Regions from separate parts of the Micromonospora sp. WMMD987 genome, predicted to be linked through region 2. Evidence: predicted binding sites of a transcription regulator. Region 2 holds the regulator's gene; the other holds the start of a gene.
The links. Region 2 encodes HrcA, which represses chaperone genes, less so after heat shock. Its sites were predicted from a motif close to GGTTNGCACNCTCNNNNNGAGNGTGCNAACC; they were not measured.

Region 1: groES (co-chaperone GroES) is a predicted target of HrcA. The motif match lies at 2,447-2,477, and genes of this name have one in related genera.

Annotation. Positions count from the first base shown of each region.
Region 1 is NZ_CP120861.1:6,152,215-6,156,627, reverse strand. Features, by position in the region: gene O7612_RS26090 (substrate-binding domain-containing protein) at 1-391, opposite strand, end outside; gene ybaK (Cys-tRNA(Pro) deacylase) at 658-1,137, opposite strand; gene O7612_RS26080 (methyltransferase domain-containing protein) at 1,148-2,350, opposite strand; gene groES (co-chaperone GroES) at 2,611-2,925, shown strand; gene groL (chaperonin GroEL) at 2,998-4,413, shown strand, end outside.
Region 2 is NZ_CP120861.1:5,566,477-5,570,889, reverse strand. Features, by position in the region: gene hemW (radical SAM family heme chaperone HemW) at 1-827, shown strand, start outside; gene O7612_RS23455 (DUF4870 domain-containing protein) at 919-1,521, opposite strand; gene hrcA (heat-inducible transcriptional repressor HrcA) at 1,758-2,780, shown strand; gene dnaJ (molecular chaperone DnaJ) at 2,854-3,999, shown strand; gene O7612_RS23440 (16S rRNA (uracil(1498)-N(3))-methyltransferase) at 4,005-4,413, shown strand, end outside.

The sequences.
Region 1 (4,413 bases), 590 kb from region 2:
TGAGCCGGTCGTAGTCGATCGTCGCGACACCCTGCGACTTCGCCTTGTCCAGCACGGCCTTGCCGGTGCCGGAGTCCAGGTTGACGATCATCAGGGTGGTGACCCCGCCGGTGATCATCTGGTCGGCGATGGTCTGGAAGGCGTTCTTGTCGTTCTGGGCGTTCTGGATGTCCGACTCGACACCGGCGGCGTCGAACGCCTCCTTGAGGAACCTGCGGTCAGCGGTCTCCCAGCGGGCGGAGGACTTGCTGTCCGGCAGGATCACGCCGATCTTCGGCTTCTTGTCGGTGCCGCCGCCGGCCTCGTTGCTCTTGGAGTCGTCGCCACAGGCGGCCATGCTGCCGGTGGCCAGCAGGCCGACGGCGGCGAAGGTGAGGAAGCCCTTGCGCATGTCTGCACGGGTCCTTTCGAGGGTGGGGGAAGGAGTGGTCGGTGTTTTGTTGTGTCCGGCAACGTATTCCCGCTCACATCTCGGGCGCAAGGGTGCCGAGGTCAGAAGTTTGTTGGCGGCGGTAACAATTCAGCAACGCGGTTGTCACCACCAGGACACCCGTCCGGCAATCACACTGCGTGTCCGTTCTGCGACCGCCGTCGCCCCCGGATCGTCGCCCCGGCCGTCGTCGCCGGTCGGCCGGCGACCACCGTCGCCCGGCCCGGTCAGCCGGCGGCGATCCGCGCGGTGCCGGCCCCGGTCAGGGCGACCAGGTCGGCCGGGGCGAGCTGGAGCTGCAACCCCCGGCGGCCGGCCGAGACGTAGACGGTCGGGTGGGCCAGGGCGGAGGCGTCCACCACCGTCGGCAGCCGGCGTCGCTGGCCGAGCGGACTGATCCCACCCCGCACGTATCCGGTGCTCCGCTCGGCGACGGCCCGGTCGGCCAGCGCGGCCCGTTTGCCGCCCAGCGCCGCCGCCAGCGCTTTGAGGTCCAGCTCGCCGGTGACCGGGACGACCGCCACCGCCAGTGCCCCGTCCACCTCGACGACCAGCGTCTTGAACACCCGCTCCGGCGGCACCCCGAGCGCCGCCGCGACCAGCGCGCCGTAGTCGGGCGCGTCCGGGGAGACGTCGTACGGATGGGTGCGGTACGCGATCTTCCGCTTGGTCAGCAGCGCGGTCGCCGCGGTGGCCCGTCCCGCCATGCCGGTCACGCTAGTCCGGTGTACCCGCCTGCGCGACCGGTCGGCCGATCAGCACCGTCGGCGCCCCGGCCACCCGGGTCAGCACCAGGCTGGCCGGATGCTCGCCGACCAGCCTCAGGTCCCGGCGCAGTTGTTCGGGCACCAGCGCCGAACCCCGCTTGAGGATCTCCACCCGGCCGATCCGCCGCTCCCGCAGCAGCGCCCGCAGCCGCTTCAGCGAGAACGGCAGCACGTCGACGATCTCCAGGCAGCGGCCGAACGGGGTCGGCCGCGGGGCGTCGGCGTACAGGTAGGCGATGCTCGGGTCGGCCAGGGTCGCGTCCAGCGTGCCGGCCAGCTCGGCGACGAGGTGCGCCCGGACCACCGCCGGGTCCGGGTCGTACAGGTAGCGCCGGACCGGTCCGACCGTCGCCTCCGCCTCGCCCGCGCCGGTGAGCTGGTGGCCGTGCGCCGACCGCAGCACGGTCGCCCGGCGGGGCACCTCGGCGAGCGGCCCGCCCCAGAGGGCCGCCTCGACCAGGTCGCCGTCGACGCTGACCCACTCCGCCTCGGTCCCGGCCGGGATCCGCGCGTGGTCGAGACCGGGGGCCACCTTCACCACCGTGTGCGGCACCCGCCCGGCCAGCCCGGTGACGAAGTCCCACGGTGGCGAGTAGGCGTCCGGGTCGAAGATCCGTCGACCGGTGCCGGCCCGCCGCCGGGCCGGGTCGCAGAAGACCGCGTCGACCCGGGTCACGTCGAACGCGGTCGCGTCACCGCGCTCCACGGTGAACATCGCGGCCAGCCCGGCGGCCTCGGCGTTGGCGGCGGCCAGCGCGGCGGTGACCGGATCGGCCTCCACCCCGTACACCCGGATGCCGGCGCGGGCGGCGGCGAGCGCGTCGGCGCCGAGGCCGCAACCCAGGTCGGCGAGGGTGCGCACCCCGGCGGCGGCGAGCCTGGCCGCCCGCCGGTCGGCGACCACGCGGCGGGTGGCCTGTTCCAGGCCGGGGCGGGTGAGGAACATCCCGGCCGCCTCCGGGCCGAACTTGCCGACCGCCCGGCGGCGCAGCTCGGCCTGGGTCAGCGCCGCGGCGGCCAGCCCGGCCGGCACCCCGCGCGAGCGCAGCGCCGCCGCCGCGACCAGCGGGTCACCGCCGGCCACCTCGGTCGCCGCGGCGAGCACGGCCGACCCCTCGGGGGTACGCAGGGCGGCGAACTGGTCCAGATCCACCGGCCCATTGTCCGGTCCGGTGCGGGACCGGGGCGACACGGGGAGGTGTCTCGTTGGCACTCTCCTTGACGGAGTGCTAGCCGAGGAATAACCTGCGATTAGCACTCTCACCCCGAGGGTGCCAGCGTCCGGGCCACCCGGTCCGGGTGCTGAACGCCAGGCGGACCGGCACCCGCGACGACGGCCCCGCCCGGTGGCATGTGGCAATTGACGCTGGTCGGACTCTCGGCCGGCAACGAAACCAAGTACCCCAGGAGGGTATGCCCGTGACTACCGCGACCAAGGTTGCGATCAAGCCGCTCGAGGACCGCATCGTGGTCCAGGCGAACGAGGCTGAGACCACCACGGCGTCGGGCATCGTGATCCCCGACACCGCCAAGGAGAAGCCGCAGGAGGGCACCGTCCTCGCCGTCGGCCCCGGCCGGATCGACGACAAGGGCAACCGCGTGCCGCTCGACGTCAAGGTCGGCGACACCGTCCTCTACTCGAAGTACGGCGGCACCGAGATCAAGTACGCCGGCGAGGAGTACCTGGTGCTCTCCGCCCGCGACGTTCTCGCGGTCATCGAGAAGTAACCAACCGATTCCAGTGTCGTCGCCCCGGTCCGGCTCGCCGGGCCGGGGCGACGTCGCTTCGAAGGGACATTCATGGCGAAGATCCTGAGCTTCTCGGACGACGCCCGGCACCTGCTGGAGCACGGTGTCAACGCCCTCGCGGACGCGGTCAAGGTCACCCTCGGCCCGCGCGGGCGCAACGTCGTCCTGGACAAGAAATTCGGTGCGCCCACGATCACCAACGATGGTGTGACCATCGCCAAGGAGATCGAGCTCACCAACCCGTACGAGAACCTCGGCGCGCAGCTGGTCAAGGAGGTGGCGACGAAGACCAACGACGTCGCCGGCGACGGGACCACCACCGCGACCGTGCTGGCCCAGGCGATGGTGCGCGAGGGCCTGCGCAACGTGGCCGCCGGGGCCAACCCGACCGGCCTCAAGCGGGGCATCGACGCGGCGGCCACCAAGGTCTCCGAGGCGCTGCTCGGCCGGGCCGTGGAGGTGGCCGACAAGGAGTCGATCGCGCACGTCGCGACGATCTCCGCGCAGGACGCCACCATCGGCGCGCTGATCGCCGAGGCGATGGAGAAGGTCGGCCGCGACGGTGTCATCACCGTCGAGGAGGGCTCCACCCTCACCACCGAGCTGGAGGTGACCGAGGGTCTCCAGTTCGACAAGGGCTTCATCTCGCCGAACTTCGTCACCGACGCGGAGTCGCAGGAGTCGGTGCTGGACGACCCGTACATCCTCATCACCACGCAGAAGATCTCGGCGATCGAGGAGCTGCTGCCGCTGCTGGAGAAGGTCCTCCAGAACAGCAAGCCGTTGCTGATCGTCGCCGAGGACGTCGAGGGCCAGGCGCTGTCCACCCTGGTGGTCAACGCGATCCGCAAGACCATCAAGGTCTGCGCGGTCAAGGCCCCCGGCTTCGGCGACCGGCGCAAGGCGATGCTCCAGGACATGGCGATCCTGACCGGCGCCGAGCTGGTCGCCCCGGAGCTGGGCTACCGGCTCGACCAGGTCGGCCTGGAGGCGCTCGGCACCGCCCGGCGGGTCGTGGTCGACAAGGAGAACACCACCGTCATCGACGGCGGCGGCAAGTCCGCCGAGGTCACCGACCGGGTCGCCCAGATCCGCAAGGAGATCGAGGCGTCCGACTCCGACTGGGACCGGGAGAAGCTGGCCGAGCGGCTGGCCAAGCTCTCCGGTGGCATCGCGGTCATCAAGGCCGGCGCGGCGACCGAGGTCGAGATGAAGGAGCGCAAGCACCGCATCGAGGACGCGATCGCCGCGACCAAGGCCGCGGTCGAGGAGGGTACGGTCCCCGGCGGCGGCGCCGCGCTGGCCCAGATCCGCGCGGTGCTCGACGACGACCTCGGCCTGACCGGTGACGAGAAGGTCGGCGTCTCGATCGTGCGCAAGTCGCTGGTCGAGCCGCTGCGCTGGATCGCCCAGAACGCCGGCCACGACGGCTACGTGGTGGTGGAGAAGGTCGGCGGCCAGGACTGG
Region 2 (4,413 bases):
CGGTCACCCCCGGGTCGCTGAAGACCCTGCGGGCCGCCGGCTACACCCGGATCTCGCTCGGCATGCAGTCCGCCGCCGCCGGGGTGCTGGCGGTCCTCGACCGCACCCACCGCCCCGGGCGGGCCGCCGAGGCCGCCCGGGAGGCCCGCGACGCCGGGTTCGACCACGTCAACCTGGATCTGATCTACGGTACGCCGGGGGAGCGCGCCGAGGACTTCGCCGCCTCACTCGACCAGGTGGTCGCCGCCGGGGCCGACCACGTCAGCGCGTACGCCCTGATCGTGGAGGACGGCACCCGGCTGGCCGCCCGGATGCGGCGCGGTGAGCTGCCGTACCCCTCCGACGACGTGGCGGCGGACCGTTACCTGGCCGCGGAGGCCGCCCTCGACGCCGCCGGCTTCTCCTGGTACGAGGTGTCCAACTGGGCACGCACCGAGGCGGCCCGGTGCCGGCACAACCTGCTCTACTGGACCGGCGCCGACTGGTGGGGCCTCGGCCCGGGGGCGCACAGCCACGTCGGCGGGGTGCGCTGGTGGAACGTCAAGCACCCCACGACGTACGCGCAACGGCTCGCCGCCGGCCACTCACCCGGCCTGGCCCGCGAGGTGCTCACGTCGGACGAGACGCACATGGAGGACGTGATGCTGCGGCTGCGGCTCGCGTCCGGCCTGCCGTTGGCCGCGCTCGACGACGCCGGCCGTGCCGGTGCCGACCGGGCGCTCGCCGCCGGGCTGCTGGACCCGGCGGCCTACCCCCGGGGGCGGGCGGTGCTCACCCTGCGCGGCCGGCTGCTGGCCGACGCGGTGGTCCGCGACCTGCTGCCCTGAGCGCGGTTCCGCCGGCCCGCCGCGCACCCTGCCGGGGTACGCCGGGGCCGGCGGCGGTGCCCGACCGGCCGGGGGAGCGGCCGGCCGGGGCTCACTTGATGAAGCTGGCGGACATCGGGTAGCGGTAGGCCTGACCCTCGTTCGCCTTCATGCCGGCGATGATCCCGAACAGGATCTGGATCACCACGACCGCGATGCTGGGCAGGAAGAGCAGGCACCAGCTCACGAAGAGCAGCACGAACGCGATGATCGACCAGAGGATCTGGAAGTTCAGCGCGGCCAGGGCCTGCGCCCGGACGGCCGGCGACTGCTGTCCGCGTACCAGGTAGGCGATCAGCGGGGCGACGAAGCCGAGCGGGCCGAAGCTGATCAGCGCGCCGGCGGCCCCGCCGAAGTGCGCGACCAGCGCCCAGGTCTTGTCCTCGCTGTTGGCGTAACCGCCGGTCGGTGCGCCGTACGCGCCGCCGGTCGGATATCCGCCACCCGCCGGGGGGTAGCCGGCCGGCGGACCGTAACCGCCCGACGGCGGCTGGTCACCGGGGGGTGGCGGATACCCCCCGGGTGGGGGATAGCCGCCCGACCCCGGGGCACCGGACAGTGGTGCGGTGGGTGGCTCGTATGGCGAGCCCTGGCCAGCGGTCGGGTCCGGCGGGAAGCCGTCCCCCGACCCGGGCGGGCGAGGTGGTTCAGTCATGCCGTCACGGTAGGGGCTGCCGGCAAGGGCGCACCAGAGCGACACTGGTGACGTTGGCCTCGACGTTCGGTCAGCGACCGCTCCGGCCGCCCGTCGGGGTCGACCGCACCGACGGTCCGTCGTTGATCATCACGGCGGCGGTACTGCCGACGTAGACTGGCACTCGCTACAGTCGAGTGCCAGAGCGGTTGCCGGGGCAGCGGCTGCCCCGGTCGACGTGCACCAGGAGGTGGGAGATGGGTCTCGACGACCGCAAACTGGCCGTGTTGCGGGCGATCGTCGAGGACTACGTCGCCACGCAGGAGCCCGTCGGCAGCAAGACGCTGGTCGAGCGGCACCAGCTCGGGGTCTCCCCGGCGACCGTCCGCAACGACATGGCGGTGCTGGAGGAGGAGGGCTACATCCGGCAGCCGCACACCAGCGCCGGTCGGGTGCCCACCGACCGCGGCTACCGCCTCTTCGTCGACCGGCTCTCCCGGGTCAAGCCGCTCAGCCCGGCCGAGCGCCGGGCCATCGAGCGCTTCCTGGTCGGCGCGGTCGACCTGGACGACGTGGTGCACCGCACGGTACGCCTGCTGGCGCAGCTCACCCGGCAGGTCGCCGTGGTGCAGTACCCGTCGCTGGCCCGCTCGTCGGTGCGCCACCTGGAACTGGTGCCGATCTCCACCACCCGGCTGATGCTGGTCATGATCGCCGACACCGGACGGGTCGAGCAGCGGCTGGTCGAGCTGGCCGCGCCGGTGCCGGCCGACGACGTTCTCGACCTGCGCCGGCTGGTCAACGAGAAACTGGTCGGGTGTCGGTTGTCCGACACTCCGCCGCTGGTGCAGGCACTGGTCGACGAGAGCGCGCCGCACCTGCGCGGCGCGATGACCACCCTGTCCACCGTGCTGCTGGAAACGCTGGTGGAGCGCACCGAGGAGCGGCTCGCGCTGGCCGGCACCGCCAACCTCACCCGGGGTGGCCTGCTCGACTTTCAGGGCTCGCTGCGACCCATCCTGGAGGCGCTCGAAGAGGAGGTCGTACTGCTCAAGCTGATCGGCGAGGCGGAACCGAGCACCACCCGGGTACTGATCGGCGACGAGAACGAGGTGGACAACCTCCGCGCCGCCTCGGTGGTCAGCACCGGATACGGCCCGGGCAGCACCATCGTCGGTGGGCTGGGCGTGCTCGGCCCGACCCGGATGGACTACCCCGGCACCATCGCCACGGTGCGTGCCGTGGCACGCTACGTGGGCGAGCTGCTGGCCCAGAACTGACCAGTCAGGGCCGACGGCCGGCTCCGGCCGCCGACCGGCGCAACGCGAGACGAACATGAGGACACGGAACGCAGTGGCCAGGGACTACTACGGCATTCTCGGCGTGAGCCGGGAAGCCTCCGACGACGAGATCAAGCGCGCCTACCGCAAGCTGGCGCGGCAGTTCCACCCGGACGTGAATCCGGACCCGGAGGCACAGGAGAAGTTCAAGGACATCAACGCCGCGTACGAGGTCCTCTCGGACGACCGGAAGCGGCAGATCGTCGACCTGGGCGGCGACCCGCTAGCCCCGGGCGGCGGGGGCGCGGGCGGCCCGGGTGGCCCCGGCGGGGCGGGACCGTTCGTCGGCTTCCAGGACATCATGGACGCCTTCTTTGGTGGCGCGGCCGGCGGCGCGCGTGGTCCGCGCCCGCGTACCCGGCCGGGCGCCGACGCGATCCTGCGGCTGGAACTGGACCTGCACGAGACCGCCTTCGGTGTCGAGGCCCCGATCACCGTCGACACCGCCGTGCTCTGCACCACCTGCTCCGGGGCGGGCACCGCGGCCGGCACCCACCTGGCGACCTGCGAGGCGTGCGGTGGCCGGGGCGAGGTGCAGTCGGTGCAGCGCACCTTCCTCGGGCAGGTGGTCTCGGCCCGACCGTGCACCGTCTGCCAGGGCTACGGCACCACCATCCCGCACCCCTGCCCCACCTGCGCGGGCGACGGCCGGGTGCGGACCCGCCGCTCGCTGACCGTCAAGATCCCGGCCGGGGTCGAGGACGGCATGCGGATCCGGCTGGCCCAGCAGGGCGAGGTCGGCCCGGGCGGCGGCACCGCCGGTGACCTCTACGTCGAGATCCACGAGCGCCCGCACGACGTCTACTCCCGCAAGGGCGACGACCTGCACTGCCGGGTCACCGTCCCGATGACCGCCGCCGCGCTGGGCACCCGGCTCACCATCAAGACGCTGGACAGCGAGGAGACCGTCGACGTCAAGGCCGGCACCCAGCCCGGCAGCACGCTGCGGTTGCGCGCCCGGGGCGTACCGCACCTGCGCGGCACCGGCCGGGGGGACCTCTACGTCCACCTCGACGTGCGTACCCCCACCAAGCTCGACGCCGACCAGGAGAAGATGCTGCGGGACTTCGCCAAGACCCGGGGCGAGGAGGTCGCCGAGCTGAGCAAGCAGGGCGGCTTCTTCTCCCGGATGCGCGACGCCTTCAACGGTCACGCCTGACCGTCGTGTCCGCGTCGCTGTTCCTGGTCGAGTCGCTGCCCACCGCCGACCGGTTCACCCTGGACGGCCCCGAAGGGCACCACGCCGCCACCGTGCAGCGGGTGCACGTCGGCGAGGAACTGCTGCTCGCCGACGGTCGGGGTGGCACCGTGGCTGCCGTGGTCACCGCCGTCGGCCGGGGCACCCTCGACCTTGCCGTCACCTCCCGGGGCCACGTCGACGCGGACGTCCCCCGGCTGGTCGTGGTGCAGGGCATCGCCAAGGGCGACCGGGGTGAACTGGCGGTGCAGGCGATGACCGAGGTGGGGGTGGACGAGATCGTGCCCTGGTCGGCCTCCCGCTCGGTGGTGCAGTGGCGCGGCGACCGGGGCGTACGGGCACGGGCGAAGTGGGTGGCCACGGCCCGGGAGGCGA